2 regions of the Caldifermentibacillus hisashii genome follow, and region 1 is predicted to be linked to the other one. Evidence: predicted binding sites of a transcription regulator. Region 1 holds the regulator's gene; the other holds the start of a gene.
What was found. The regulator LexA, encoded in region 1, represses DNA repair genes until DNA is damaged. The targets are predictions, from matches to a motif close to CGAACATATGTTCG.
Positions count from the first base shown of each region.

Region 2: uvrB (excinuclease ABC subunit UvrB) is a predicted target of LexA. The motif match lies at 1,668-1,681, and genes of this name have one in related genera.

Region 1 covers NZ_CP155467.1:1,809,512-1,814,274, forward strand. Annotated here, with positions in the region: gene NSQ14_RS08550 (aminotransferase class I/II-fold pyridoxal phosphate-dependent enzyme) at 1-94, shown strand, start outside; gene NSQ14_RS08555 (MerR family transcriptional regulator) at 341-742, shown strand; gene glnA (type I glutamate--ammonia ligase) at 837-2,174, shown strand; gene lexA (transcriptional repressor LexA) at 2,663-3,283, opposite strand; gene NSQ14_RS08570 (hypothetical protein) at 3,429-3,608, shown strand; gene NSQ14_RS08575 (YneB family resolvase-like protein) at 3,649-4,326, shown strand; gene NSQ14_RS08580 (DUF896 domain-containing protein) at 4,339-4,572, shown strand; gene sirA (sporulation inhibitor of replication protein SirA) at 4,724-4,763, shown strand, end outside.
Region 2 covers NZ_CP155467.1:3,218,759-3,223,521, reverse strand. Annotated here, with positions in the region: gene NSQ14_RS15690 (formate/nitrite transporter family protein) at 1-574, opposite strand, end outside; gene NSQ14_RS15685 (CsbA family protein) at 1,189-1,428, shown strand; gene uvrB (excinuclease ABC subunit UvrB) at 1,771-3,759, shown strand; gene uvrA (excinuclease ABC subunit UvrA) at 3,766-4,763, shown strand, end outside.

The DNA of each region.
Region 1 (4,763 bases):
TGTTCAGGGGGGATTAACTTATGAACATGTCAAAATTGCTATTTGTCTTGCCGTCAACAGGTTAATTGAAAAACAGTTAATCACCATTGAATAAACATGAAAAAACACCCCAGCCATCTTTTGATTAGAACCCAAAAAGTTCTTTCGAAATGGTCGATATGTACAAACAATGGTCGGTTTAAGTTTTTAAAAAATTAGCTCTTTGTCGGTGAACCATTTTTTTATTTCTACATCCATCATTTAAGTCGTAAATAATATGTTAGATATGCTCACATGTTGTTGACATTATATTTAACATTGGATATAATGATAATAAATAATTTGTAAAGGGGGCGGAAAGGTGAGCGGAAAAGAAATTCGCAGATCCCTACCTTTATTTCCTATAGGAACTGTGATGGAACTGACGGAACTTACAGCGAGACAAATTCGGTACTACGAAGAACATCAATTGGTGGTTCCGGCACGGACAAAAGGGAACCAGCGAATGTTTTCTTTGAATGATATCGATAAGCTCTTGGAAATTAAAGACCTTTTAGATCAAGGCGTTAATATCGCAGGGATTAAACAAATCTTTGCGATGAAGGAACTGGAAAAGTTAGAAAAGCAAAACCGAAAAAAGGAAAGAGACCAAGAAATTTCGGAAAAAGAACTAAGAAAGATCTTAAGGAATGAGTTACTTACCAACAGTCGAATCAATCGTTCTGATTTACGGCAAGGGGACATGTATCGTTTCTTTCACTAGGAGCATACAAAAAAAGAACCACATTCGTATTAATGAGGTTATCACAATCAATAGAGTTAAAGATTATTAAAGAAAATGATGGAGGAAAAAGACAATGGGAAAAAAATATAATCGCGATGATATTATTCGGATGGCAAAAGAAGAAAACGTGGCTTTCATACGTTTGCAATTCACAGACATTTTAGGAACGGTTAAAAACGTAGAAATTCCATTGAGCCAACTTGAAAAAGCACTGGATAATAAAATCATGTTCGACGGTTCATCGATTGAAGGATTTGTCCGTATTGAAGAAAGTGATATGTACTTATATCCGGACTTAGATACTTGGGTGGTCTTTCCGTGGACGGCCGGTCGTGGTAAAGTGGCTCGGATGATTTGTGATATTTACAATCCGGATGGTACACCATTTATGGGAGATCCGCGTAACAATTTAAAACGAATTGTTGAAGAAATGAAAGAACTCGGTTTTACACAATTTAATTTAGGTCCTGAGCCTGAATTTTTCTTGTTTAAATTGGATGCTAACGGAGAACCGACAATGGAATTAAACGATCATGGCGGTTATTTTGATTTGGCACCGACTGATTTAGGTGAAAACTGTCGAAAAGACATTGTCGTTGAACTGGAAGATATGGGTTTTGAAATTGAAGCATCCCATCACGAAGTAGCACCCGGTCAACACGAAATTGATTTCAAATACGAAGATGTTGTTACTGCCTGTGATGAAATCCAAACTTTTAAACTGGTTGTAAAAACAATTGCACGTAAACATGGTCTTCACGCAACATTTATGCCAAAACCGCTTTTTGGAATTAACGGTTCCGGAATGCACTGTAATATTTCTTTGTTTAAAGAGGGTGCCAATGCATTTTATGATCCAACAGGTGAATTGGAATTAAGTGAAACAGCCTATCAATTTATGGCTGGAGTTTTGAAACATGCGCCAAACTTTACGGCTGTTACAAATCCAACAGTTAACTCATACAAACGGTTAGTACCGGGATATGAAGCACCGGTTTATGTTGCATGGTCGGCACGAAACCGTAGTCCATTGGTTCGGGTTCCTGCTTCAAGAGGGATGAGTACCCGTATTGAATTGCGTAGCGTAGACCCGTCTGCTAATCCGTATTTAGCTATGGCGGTTATATTGAAAGCTGGATTAGATGGTATCAAGAACAAACTAACACCTCCAAGTCCGGTAGATCGAAATATTTACGTCATGACAAAAGAAGAACGTGAGGCAGAAGGAATTAATGATCTTCCCGGAACATTGCAATCAGCTTTAGAGAAATTGCAAGAAGATGATATCATTATGTCAGCTTTAGGAGAACATATTTTAACAAACTTTATCGAAGCGAAAGAAATTGAATGGGATATGTTCCGTACGCAAGTGACACCTTGGGAGAGAGAACAATATTTGAAATTATATTAATTTTTAAGGGTGCTTCCTTTTTGGGAGGCACCCTTTCATATAGTATAAGAAAGTATAAAAATACAAGCAATTAACTTGGGATTAGTTTTATTGTCTAGCTACGAGCGCCAGCGACTGAGAAACTAACTCCCCTTTAATGTGCTCCTGCGCCATAGCCTATTCGAGGAAGCGGATGTTCAGCTCGTCGCAAAGCTTCATGAAGTATATCAAGGAAGATTACTCATGAAGTTCACTCTAGGAGTAGCTTCACTACGATAAGTCAACATCGGCTCGTCCCTCACCGTGTTTCCTTTTCCTTAGAAAAAGCTACTCGCTTTTTCTTCGTGCGATGCTTATTCAAGGAAGATTATTCAAAGTCCTCGAAAAAGCTAATCGCTTTTTCTTCGTGCGATGCCTATTCGAGGAAGCAAATCTGTTCTCATTGCGGGGCGCTCCAGTTTGTACGTCGCTAAGCGGGCGCTCTGCGCTTTTCTTATGATTATAAAAGTTTAATATATTTGTCGATAGACGCCGATTACTTTTCCAAGTATCGAAACATTCGGAACAATAATTGGGTTCATTGTTGCGTTTTCCGGTTGTAGTCGGATATAGTTTTTCTCTTTATAAAAACGTTTTACAGTTGCTTCATTGTCCTCAGTTAAAGCGACAACGATATCACCGTTTTCTGCGGTACTTTGTTGTCGGACAATTACATAGTCTCCATCTAAAATACCTGCCTCAATCATACTTTCTCCCATAATTTCCAACATGAAAACAGGATCTCCACTGGGAGCAATTTTTTCCGGCAGAGGAAAATAGTCTTCAATATTTTCAATAGCGGTAATAGGCATTCCGGCGGTTACTTTACCGACAATTGGCACTTTCCGCACAGGAACATCAGGTTCATTCAACCCTTTATTGTCGAGAATTTCTATCGCTCTCGGTTTAGTAGGGTCGCGGCGGATTAGTCCTTTGCTCTCAAGTCTGGCTAAATGACCGTGTACCGTTGAACTGGAGGATAGACCAACCGCTTCACCAATTTCACGAACCGATGGTGGATACCCTTTTTCTCTTACTTCTTTTTTAATAAAATCTAAAATTTCCTGTTGACGTTTGGATAATTTAGTCATATTCAACACCCCTTAGCATATTTTTCTATAGTATATCATAACTGACATTATTTTGACAAACATAAGTTCGAAATTTTTCTTGACTCAAATATACGTTCGTTTTATAATAAGGTTACGAACTAATATTCGTTAACGGGGTGATCGAATGTTATTGCAAAAATTGTGGAAAAATTATTCTTATGTGATTCTATTATTACTCATTTCATTTATTTGTGGACTCATTTATGTACATATATTATCATCCTCAAGCGATGAAACGGAAAAAATAGAGGATCATAAAGATTTAGAACAATATACGGTTGAAATGACAAGTATGAATGAATAATATATACTATAATACAAACAATGTTTTAGAAGGTGTTGTTTTGAAAGCGATCATCTATTGTCGGGTAAGTACGGAAAAAGAGTCACAAGAAACATCATTGGCCAGACAGGAAGAAGAACTTAAAGCTCTTTCAGAAAGGTATCAATTTCAAGTCGTTGATACAATTTGTGAGCAAGCAAGCGGGTATGATCTTGACAGACCTGGTATCCTTGAAATATTGGAGAAAATTAAAGAACACCAAATCCAAGCACTTTTAATTCAAGATGAAACGAGACTTGCCAGAGGGAATGCAAAAATCGCCCTTCTTCACGTATTGTTTAAACTGGGAGTAAAAATTTATACAATCTCTCATCAAGGTGAATTACAAATTTCCGAAGCGGATTCAATGGTATTAAAAATTATAAGTCTTGTGGAAGAATACCAAAGAAAGTTACATAACAGTAAAATCAAGCGCGGGATGGAACGTGCTGTTCGGGCCGGATACAGACCGGAGCAGAATTTATCAAATCGTGGTGAAAATGCCGGCCGTGATAGAAAAGAAGTTCCATTGGAAGAAATTATTCGATTACGAAACATGGGACTGACTTTTTCAGATATAGCCGCAACGTTAAGGGGATTCGGATATTCAGTATCCAAGGCAACCGTACATAGACGTTTTCAAGAATATTGTCAAGAAATGCAAGTCAATAACAAAGATAACCATGTTAATTATAAATAAAGGAGTTTTCATATGCTTTCAAAAGAAAAACTGGCCAGAATTAATGAATTGGCAGCAAAGAAGAAAAGGGAAGGGTTGACAGTGGAAGAAGCAAAAGAACAGTCAAAATTGAGAAGTGAATATTTGCAATCCTTCCGAAATTCATTTAAAAAAACAATTGAAAATGTAACAGTCATTGATCCGAATGGAAATGATGTTACACCTGAAAAATTGAAGCAACTTAAGAAACGAAAAAGATACCATTAATCATTTAAAAATGAGTGTTTGACCAAAGACTACAAGAATTCGACAAATATAGAAGAAATTTTTCTCAATAAAGCGACATTTTTTTTGTCTCCCGCCTATTAAAATATATATAAAAGATTTGTCCAATTATACGAAAAAGGGGCGGGAGATTATGAGAAAATACGATATGTATATCATTAAGGAATTATTTG
Region 2 (4,763 bases), 1.4 Mb from region 1:
TGACCGTCATCATGATCAACATAACCTTTGCTGCAAAATTGTCGGTTTGCAACGGGAGCCAAATGGCCAGACAAACAAGCCAGTTACATAGAATACCGCGAAAAAACATTTCCCCTGTCGTTAATCCAATCTTGCCTGTCACCGCACTAAATAAATAGTGGTCAGCTGGAATATCTTTAAATAAACCCGTCTGAACAAATAAAAAAGTAAAAAACAAGACGCCGATTAAATTTCCAAGATAGGTAACACCCCAAACATACAGGGTTTCTTTCAAGGAAGTCTTTTGATCCAGACTGCCCATTGTCATGTACATCGTATTCCCGGTAAACAGCTCACCGCCACCAATCACAATTAAAACTAACGCTAGTGAGAAGGTCATCCCGCCGATTAAGGATGTGGCCGGTGATCCGGTTGCCCTGAATGCGTCTCCAATTCGAAAGGCAAAAACAACCGCAAACGAAATATAAACTCCTGCAAGCATCGCCTTTGTCCAAAATTTCTTTGGGTCATTTTTCAGCATATCGGCTTTTTTTACAGATGTATCAATGGCTGTACTTAATGCACTTGTAGACATAGAAAAACTCCTAACTTTTTTAATGTATTGTGATCAAAATCACAAGCAACATTAATATACCGATTTTTCTATAGTCAAACAATCCTTTTATAAAAAGTTTCTAAGATTGGTCATAATTTTGTTGTTAATCGTAAATAATTAAACCTTCTTTCCAGGAGAATAAGGAAAAAGATTATCATGTCCATTTTATGCAAGTAACAAGAACGGAAAGTTATCCACAGAGGAACCCTTTATATCCACAACTAATCAAAAATTATCCACATAATAACTGCAGTTAAGCACAGAAAAATCACAACTTATCCACATAACTAACAAAATTGTTCACGGTAGTTGGAAAATGTACACAAGTCAGAAGTTAACTTTAGAAAAACTACTCGGAAGATGTGGAAAAGTTATCCACAAGCGTTTAAACATACGAATCCGGCAAAATATGATAAAATATAAATTGTATTTTATAAAGCAAAAGCAGGGACTGGGAGTGGTTCCGACGAAAATATAAAAGCCGATCATTATGCAGTTGGTACTCATAAGATTGGAAAAATTGGAATAAAGGTACGTGGAATAAACTTCTTCGGACTGACTCCTAAACTGATTATATATTTTGGAGTGAGGGTATGCTTGGAAAATTAATTGCCGGATTAATCTTTCCGTGTTTGTTGGTCATCTTATTTTCACGAGTAACTTATAATCATATCGTCGGATTGCTGTTAACATTGGCTCTGATTTCTGTGTCCGCATATAAAGGTTATACTCATTCATGGCCGTTGATTATTATTGACGGTATTTCGTTGACGATAGGATTTTGGTATTCAAAACGCATGGTAAAAAATTTTAAAAGAAAAAAGGATGAATGAGGTATAAAATCGCTTATCACAATTTGTTAGGCGGTTTTTTTTTCATCGGGGAATGAGGATAAGTTCTTCATACCCTGTGGATAAACAGTGTAAAAATTGTGTATAACGTTAATATTGTGGTTAATTAAATTTACAGCTGGGACTGTATCATTTGAAGTTTTTCTTGAGGCGTCCTTAAATCCGCGGAATGGGCATCCTCGTTGGAAATTTATACATTCGCCTAACCTATAAAAATTAAACGAATATTCGTTCGCAAAATAGTGGCTTTTCTGTTATGCTTTTGGTAAAATAGATTCTGTGAATGATGAATGTACGGACCCAAAAAATAATGGGGTGATTTAGATGGAAAAAACAAAGGATCAATTTCAGTTAGTGTCAAAATATCAACCTCAAGGGGATCAACCGCAAGCGATAAAAGAGCTGGTTGCGGGCTTAAAAAACGGCAAGAAACATCAAACATTGCTGGGGGCAACCGGTACAGGGAAAACTTTTACCATTTCTAATGTGATAAAAGAAGTGAATAAACCAACGTTAATTATTGCTCATAACAAGACATTGGCAGGGCAATTATACAGCGAATTCAAAGAGTTTTTCCCAAACAATGCCGTTGAATATTTTGTCAGTTACTATGATTATTACCAACCCGAAGCCTATGTACCACAGACCGATACGTATATCGAGAAGGATGCAAGTATTAATGATGAAATTGATAAGCTGCGACACTCAGCGACATCGGCATTATTTGAACGTCGCGATGTCATTATCATAGCCAGTGTATCCTGCATTTATGGGTTAGGTTCACCGGAAGAATATAAAGAACTTGTATTATCACTAAGGGTCGGCACGGAAATCGAGCGGAATGAACTGCTTCGGAAATTGGTTGATATCCAGTATACCCGAAATGATATTGACTTCCATCGGGGTACCTTCCGGGTTCGCGGTGATGTTGTGGAAATTTTTCCATCTTCACGAGATGAGCATTGTATCCGTGTTGAATTTTTTGGTGATGAAATTGATCGAATTCGGGAAGTCGATGCGTTGACGGGCGAGATTATCGGAGAACGGGAACATGTGGCGATTTATCCGGCTTCCCACTATGTTACACGGGAAGAAAAAATGCAAGTCGCCATTAAAAATATTGAACAAGAATTACAAGAACGGTTAAAGGAACTCCGGGATCAAGGGAAGCTTTTAGAAGCACAAAGATTGGAACAGCGGACAAATTATGATTTGGAAATGATGCGGGAAATGGGTTTTTGTTCAGGAATTGAAAACTATTCCCGTCATTTAACCTTAAGGGAAGCGGGCGCTACCCCATATACGTTGCTCGATTATTTTCCAGAGGATTTTTTAATCGTTGTTGATGAATCCCATGTAACGATTCCGCAAATCCGGGGTATGTATAACGGAGACCAAGCAAGAAAAAATGTACTTGTTGAACATGGCTTCCGCTTACCATCTGCCCTGGATAACCGACCGCTTATGTTTGAAGAATTTGAAAAACATATCAACCAAATTATTTACGTTTCAGCAACTCCGGGACCATATGAATTGGAACATTGTCCGACGGTGGTTGAACAAATTATTCGTCCGACCGGCTTACTGGATCCGATTATAGAGGTCCGTCCGATCAAAGGACAAATTGATGACCTTATCGGAGAAATTCAAGAACGAATTCGGAAAAATGAGCGGGTTCTTGTAACGACATTAACGAAAAAAATGTCCGAGGATTTAACCGATTATTTGAAAGAAATCGGGATTAAAGTTCAGTATTTACATTCTGAAGTAAAAACATTGGAGCGGATTGAGATTATTCGTGATTTGCGACTGGGCAAATATGATGTCATTGTCGGGATTAACTTGTTACGGGAAGGACTTGATATTCCGGAAGTGTCCCTTGTTGCCATTTTAGATGCAGATAAAGAAGGATTTTTACGGTCAGAACGTTCATTAATCCAAACGATTGGCCGGGCAGCGAGAAATGCAAACGGAAAAGTCATTATGTATGCGGACCAAATTACTCGTTCAATGGATTTCGCAATCAATGAAACAAAACGGCGGCGCCAAATCCAAGAAGAATATAATCGGAAACATGGCATTACCCCGAAAACGATTCAAAAAGAAATTCATGATGTTATTCGTGCAACCATTGCCGCTGAAGAACAGGAAGAATACAGTACGACTGATAAATATGGAAAGTTATCTAAGAAAGAACGGGAAAAATTAATTCAAAAATTAGAAGTGGAAATGAAAGAAGCAGCCAAAGCACTTGACTTTGAACGCGCTGCTGAATTGAGAGACTTGGTATTAGAGTTGAAAGCAGAAAGGTGACGATAAATGAAGGATCAAATTAAAGTAAGAGGTGCACGGACAAATAACTTAAAAAATATTGATGTCGATATTCCCCGTAATCAACTTGTAGTATTTACGGGGTTATCCGGTTCAGGAAAATCTTCGCTGGCTTTTGATACCATTTATGCAGAAGGTCAACGTCGGTATGTCGAGTCCCTTTCTGCTTACGCCAGGCAGTTTTTAGGACAAATGGACAAGCCGGATGTTGATTCTATTGAAGGATTATCTCCGGCTATTTCTATTGACCAAAAAACGACCAGTCGGAATCCCCGTTCAACTGTTGGAACAGTTACGGAAATATATGATTATTTGCGATTACTATATGCTCGTATTGGTCACCCGATTTGTCCGAACCATGGCATTGAAATCACCTCACAAACCGTTGAACAGATGGTCGATCGTATATTGGAATATCCGGAGCGGACCCGGATTCAAATCTTAGCTCCGGTAGTCTCCGGCAGAAAGGGGACGCACGCCAAAGTTCTTGAAGACATAAAGAAAGAAGGGTTTGTCCGCGTCCGTATTGACGGAGAAATGCTTGAATTGAACGATGATATTGAGCTGGAAAAAAATAAAAAGCATTCCATTGATGTTGTCATTGACCGGATTATTATAAAAGAAGGAGTCACAGCACGGCTGACCGACTCATTGGAAACAGCATTGAAACTAGGACAAGGACGCGTCATAATCGATGTCATAGGTCAAGAAGAATTACTTTTCAGTGAGTTACATGCTTGTCCGTATTGTGGTTTTTCCATCGGGGAATTGGAACCAAGGATGTTTTCGTTTAACAGTCCGTTTGGGGCTTGCCCGGATTGTGACGGGATTGGTTCGAAATTGGAAGTGGATCTCGACCTTGTCATTCCGGATAAAAACTTAACATTACGACAAGGGGCGATTGCACCTTGGGAACCGGTCAGTTCCCAGTATTATCCGCAATTATTAGAAGCGGTTTGTAATCATTACGGGATTGATATGGATGT